2 regions of the Halobacillus sp. AWM4_238 genome follow, and region 1 is predicted to be linked to the other one. Evidence: riboswitches for the same ligand, from Rfam matches in the RefSeq annotation. Region 1 holds a riboswitch; the other holds the start of a gene.
The links. A riboswitch is a leader RNA that binds a small molecule or an ion and turns the genes downstream of it on or off. The one in region 1 is predicted to bind cobalamin.
Positions count from the first base shown of each region.

Region 2: linked by a shared signal. The riboswitch ahead of ACXACN_RS05920 (DUF4430 domain-containing protein) and the one ahead of ACXACN_RS16740 (ribonucleoside-diphosphate reductase subunit alpha) in region 1 are both predicted to bind cobalamin.

Region 1 covers NZ_JBSWSY010000002.1:3,359,065-3,362,185, forward strand. Annotated here, with positions in the region: gene ACXACN_RS16740 (ribonucleoside-diphosphate reductase subunit alpha) at 1-1,618, opposite strand, end outside; cobalamin riboswitch at 1,763-1,936, opposite strand; gene ACXACN_RS16745 (class I SAM-dependent methyltransferase) at 2,168-2,788, shown strand; gene ACXACN_RS16750 (alpha/beta fold hydrolase) at 2,905-3,121, opposite strand, start outside.
Region 2 covers NZ_JBSWSY010000002.1:1,153,871-1,156,991, forward strand. Annotated here, with positions in the region: gene sigX (RNA polymerase sigma factor SigX) at 1-351, opposite strand, end outside; gene ACXACN_RS05915 (ECF transporter S component) at 1,089-1,601, opposite strand; gene ACXACN_RS05920 (DUF4430 domain-containing protein) at 1,608-2,009, opposite strand; cobalamin riboswitch at 2,224-2,405, opposite strand; gene ACXACN_RS05925 (ATP-binding protein) at 2,451-3,121, opposite strand, start outside.

The DNA of each region.
Region 1 (3,121 bases):
AGTCGAGCGCTTCCTGTGATTCCCAATCTATTTTCTTCTTAGCAAGAAGGTGGGCCCATCCGAACGTTCCGAGTCCAACACCACGATAGGATTGGTTGGTGAGTTGGGCCTGTAAAACAGGTAGGGTATTCCGGTCGATGACGTTATCGAGCATACGAACTTGAATGGAAATCAAGCGCTTCAAAACTCCGTTCGTAACGGCACGTCCGAGATTGATGCTCGACAGGTTGCAGACAACGAAATCTCCTGGTGTCTTGACGGTGACGATTTTGCCATCTTCGACGTATTGTTCATCCTGAATGGTCGGTTTCTGATTTTGAGTAATTTCAGTACACAGATTGCTGCAATAAACCATACCCGTGTGGTTGTTCGGGTTCATGCGGTTGACTTCATCCCTGTAGAACATATATGGCGTACCTGTTTCAAGTTGACCGATCATGATGCGCTTCATAATTTCGATCGCGGGCACTTTTTCTTTAGAAAGGTCTGGATGGGCGACACATGCCGCATATTTTTCTCGGAAGGACCCGGACCCCTTTTTTTCATCATAATGGTCTTCCAGCGAGTAACCCATGATGCTGCGGACTTCATGAGGATCGAACAAGTACCAGTCCTCGCGGTTTTCGACCGCCTCCATAAAAAGGTCGGGGATAGATACTCCTGTAAATAGGTCATGGGTTCGCTGGCGTTCGTCCCCGTTATTTAAGCGGCTATCGAGAAAAGGAAAGATATCTTTGTGCCATACGTCTAAATAGACAGCGACTGCCCCTTGGCGCTGACCAAGTTGATCCACACTGACCGCCGTGTTGTTGAGCTGTTTCATCCATGGGAGGATCCCTGAAGAAACCCCTTTAAATCCGCGGATGTCACTTCCACGGCTTCTGATTTTACCTAAGTAAACCCCGATGCCCCCTCCGTGCTTGCTCAGGTTGGCGATATCGGTGTTGCTGTCATAGATGGACTGTAAGGAATCATCGACTGTGTCAATGAAGCAGGAACTCAGCTGCCCATATCGTTTACCAGCATTGGCGAGGGTAGGAGTAGCGACAGTCATGTACAAATGACTCAGCGCCCAATATGCTTCTTTGACTAGAGGAAGGCGTTTGGATGCTTTTTCTTCCGCCATTAATACCATGGCGATGATCATGAAACGCTCTTGAGGAAGTTCATAAACTTCTTTCGTTTTGCTTTTCGCAAGATAGCGGTCACTTAACGTTTTCAAGCCAATGTATGTGAAGAGATGGTCGCGTTCAGGTACGATGGAAGCTTCCAATTCGTCTATTTCTTGTTTCGTGTAGTATGTAAGAAGATTCTTGGAGTAAATGTTTTTTTCAATTAATGTTTGTATCAGCTCATGAAAGTTCTCATAAGGGCCAGTTGTAGATCGATGGTGTGCAGACGTTTCGTACAGGTCTTCGAGGTGGATGCGGCTTGCTATATACGTCCAGTCTGGACTGGTTTCATCGATTTCTGACAGACATTCCAGAATGAATGCGTGTTTATCATTCTTAAGGGTCGGTGATTTATCGATCAGTTGCTGCACATGTAAATGGGGGAACTCTGCTTTCAATTGTTGTATGCTCTCCTGCCATGAGCTGTTTTTTGTTATGGTTTCCATTCTCTTTTCACTCCTTAAAAGTGAGGGTTTAGAAAAATAAAAAATCCGCTCAACAGAAATTGAGCGGATGAAACCATGAAACGAAGAGAAGACATGAGAGTCTTCGTTCCATCGCTTCATCTTCTCAATCCCCGAAGAAGTTGAAACTGCGACGAACGAAGACAGGTCTCCTGGCTGGCACTCGATCTTACTCTGGTCCTTCCCGTGCTGAGCACAGTGGAATGTCCATTTCGCGAGTGGCGACAGTTGCGGGGGCAGCTCCGGATTTTAACCGGATTCCCTATTAAGCCTAGTGGCATCTTCTGTTCGTAGATACTATATATAGTGTGTTTTTTAATTTTGTTTAGCTTATATTGTGTTTACATCATAACGCTGAAGAAGAAATCATGCAACTCTTTTTTTATTGATCATCGACAAGAATAGAGCTATCTTCTCTTTCATGATCCGCTATAATGGGGGATAGGAAATATTTTCGAAAGGGATGATGGTGTGGCTCAAACATTTAATTGGCATAAGGAAGCGGAAAAACAATGGAACGATCGTGCAGAAATGTGGAATTCCAAAAGTCGGGAGATGTGGGACGACGGGAGCAGGAGCAGCATTGTTCCTTTTTTGACCAAACACATAACGAGAGGGAAGGTTGCTGATCTTGGATGCGGTGATGGATATGGGTCGTACTTGCTTTACAAGGAGGGCTTTGACGTTACAGGACTCGATTTGTCAGAGGACATGGTGACGCGTGCGAACAAGCGAGTGAACGATGAAAGAATCTCATTTGTTCAAGGAGATCTGACAAACCTGCCGTTTGAGGGAGACTCTTTTGATGCAGCGATGGCAATTAATTCACTAGAGTGGACAGAGGTTCCGTACAAAGGCCTGGAAGAAATGAAGCGGATCTTAAAGCCGGGAGGCCGGTTATGTATCGGATTACTCGGACCTACAGCGATGCCACGCATCAATAGTTACCGCAGGGTATACGGAGAAGAAGTCATTTGCAACACGATGATGCCATGGGAACTTCAAAAAATGGCAGAGGAAACCAGCTGGACCTATGTAGAAGGTCAAGGAGTGTACAAGCGTGGAGTGGAAGACCACCACATCGCTGAACTGGATGAAGAATTAAAGCAAGCTTTAACCTTTATGTGGATCTTCATCTTTGAAAAGCAATAGACATCAAAAAAAGCACCCGAAAAGCGGGTGCTTTTTTGTTTGGGAATATTTGTATGACCTGGTCCGCCAGTTCCGTACATGAATGTAAAAAAATGTATGACCTGGTCTGCACCTTGTTAATCTCCATCCTTCCACAGGAATTCTCTCAGTAGTTGGTCGACTTCTTCAAGTTCGTGGAGGCCTGAATGTGTGGCTAATGGGTTGTAGAGGCGTTTTTCTTCATACTGCCCAAAGGGGACGATTTCTTTTAATCCACTCACACTGGATGCGTGGACAAGGCCGTCCCAATGCTCGTCTTCAAGATCATCGACGTTAATGACCCCAGCAATGGCG
Region 2 (3,121 bases), 2.2 Mb from region 1:
CAACGCTTGGTACACTTGTTGGATCTCATCGTTCTGCACTGCAATTTCTTCAGGCATCTTATCTCGGTCTTTGATTTGTTCTCCTTTTTCCGTCCAATCAAAGAACTCCATGATCCGGTTTCTTTTTCTTTTTTGTTTGCGGAAATGATCAATGGCTACGTGCCTGGCTATGGAAAACAACCATGTTTTCTCAGAGCTTCTTCCGCTGAATGATTCATATGAATTCATGACCCTCACATACACATCCTGAACCAAGTCTTCGGCAAGACTTCTGTCCTTGACCATATAGATGAGAAACTGAAACAGGTCATGGTGGTAGTTATCGTATAGTTCATCAAAGAACGTTCGCAATGGTGGTACCTCCTGGGTCACTTTAATAGTCGTTTATGTATGAAGAAAGTTACACTTCTTATCTTAATATGCAAAAAAAGAAAAAGGAACCGCGTTTTTAAAAGAAAATCACCTCCATCCCTACTCCAACTAAAGCTCCTTTTTCTTGAAGACTCAGTTTCGAGACGTTTGTTGAGTGGATAGGGCTGCGGGGAATGACTCGCTTTCCGCGGGAGCGCGGTGAGCCTCCTCGGACTGCGTCCTGTGGGGTCTCACCCTGCACTTTTTTCCCGCAGGAGTCTCGCCATTCCCCTCCGCCCCTTGCCATATAAGTATCTCGAAACGACTTTCAGTACAAGCAACTTTCCAGAGTAATGGAAGTTCGTGAATCCAACTACAAACAAGCAGTCATCTGTACTATAACGCTTGCTATGAAGCGCTTTGACAACTGGTAAGCAGTGATAATGGAAGACGCTCCACTCGTGTACGTGGGTTCGTTTTCCCTATAACGAATGGGGTGGTTGGGAAGCTGCGAGACTCCCACGGGAATGGATTGGCTGGCGAGACCCCACAGGACGGAGTCCGAGGAGGCTTGCCGTCATCCCCGTAGGAAAGCGAGTTGCTTCCCAGCCACCCCTGACGCCTCCCACGGCAAACGAACCCCGAAAAGTCTCGAAATCGAGACTTACAGAATTCTGCCATAATCTTCAATAAACATAAGGGGTAAGAGCACAAAAAAGCTACCCTTGGTTGGGTAGCTAAGTGACTTTTGATATGGCGTTCCTTTTTTCGTAGCGTTGGAAAAGTGTTCCGAGAATTGGAGATAAAGCCAATATGAACACGGTATTCGAAATCGCGTGATTGATATCCATCGGGAGACCTGCCAGGTAATACGCCCAGAATGGTTGTCCCGCTGCTCTCATAGTCAGAGAAAGAATGACTCCGAAGAAGAGCCCGCTGATAAATCCATAGATCGCAAGACCCCAGAATGGCATTTTGGACCAGTATTTCCCGAGCAAACCTGCTAGGATTCCTATGATTGACCAGGCGATGATCTGCCAAATGGTCCATATCCCCATCCCCAATATCACATTGGACACAAAGGTCGTGAGCAGTGCAATAAGAATCCCTGCACTAGGCCCCAGCCAAAACCCTGCAATAATAATGATCGCTGTCACTGGCTGGATATTGGGTAAATGAGCCAAGGCCATCCTTCCCGCAACGGCCAGGGATGCAAGCATGGCGATCAGTGTGAGTTTGTACGTGTTCATGGTTGATCATTCCCAAGATTGATAATCAAAAACGATTTCGTCTCCATCCTCTACTTCGTACTCATTGGCTCCGACCATGGCTTCATCTCCGTTAATGGTATACATCCAAGCCATTTTTTCTTCTTGGTTCCCAGCAATTCCTTCAATGCTGTTAATGAACCCTTCGGACTGTTCCACTTCATAGTTATCTTCCATAACTTCCATGAGGGTGGTTCCTTTTTCTACCGTGATTTCATCTTCTGCCATCATTTCTTCGCCATCGTTTTTAGATAGCTGGACTTGCACCGTGACTTCTTGTACTTGTTCTTCCTGAGTTGCCGATGTTTCCTTAGACTCTTGTGTGCCACATCCTGCCAGCACAACAACGGCCAGAATCATAGCTGTTAAAACGGAATACCACTTTTTCATTACCATCTCTCCCTTTTTCTTTGTGTTCCGTGGCCAGGAGGAGAGGAGAGTGAAGACAACCAAATGACTTGTATGTAAACATTCAGAGGAAACATATTCTTATCACAAAAAAAAGCTTACCCTTCTAAAAGGGTAAGCTTTGGACAAACGAAAGGATAAGATCTACGTTTCACGTCATACCGATCGGTTGTCTCAAATGCTCAATCCCCGAAGCTTTGAAACATTGGATCAGGCAGGTCTACTGACTTGTGCGTCATCCTAATCAGGATCCTTCCCATACCCAACGGCACAGTGGAATTTCCTTTTCGTCTACACTTACAGTTGCGAGGACAGTTCTGGTTTCGCACCAGATTCCCTATCAAGTCTTATTCAGACACCCGAATCCTCTTCATATGAAGTTTCCATAAACTAGATTACAATAATATTCCGAAAATAGCAACATTATTTTTCCTTATGAGAAAAAGGAATCTTAAACGTGAAGGTTGTCCCTTCTTTCAACTTGCTATGGGCACTGATGGTTCCTTCATGAGCATCTATGATATTTTTCGCGATCGCAAGCCCTAAACCTGTGCCTTTTTTATAGTTTTTATTTTCACGTTTTCTTGATTTATCAGCTTTATAGAAACGCTCAAATACAAATGGAAGGTCTTCCTCGGCGATTCCATATCCGGAGTCTTTGACACTTGCCATCCATTCCTTCTCATCTTTTTCAAGAATCACCTGCACCTCACTGCCAGGGTCGGAATGACGAATGGCATTATCAATCAAATTGGTAAAAACCTGCTCAATACGGTCCGGATCGAAATTCAGGTTTCCGAACTCCCCTACTATTTTCAATTGAAGGTCTACGGACTTTTCGTTGGCGATCCCACTGAACTTACGAATGATCCTGTTCAAATAGGGTTCAATTTCAACGGATTCTTCGTTCAGTTGAATGTGCCCCGCTTCCATCCGTGCGAGATCCAACAGCTCATTAACTAAACGACCAATCCGCAATGATTCGTCATGAATGATTTGTGCGAGTTCGTTTTTATCCTCTTTTGACTCGGCAATATCATCCACGATTGCTTCACTATACCCCTGGAGCATAGAGATAGGAGTTCGCAGTTCAT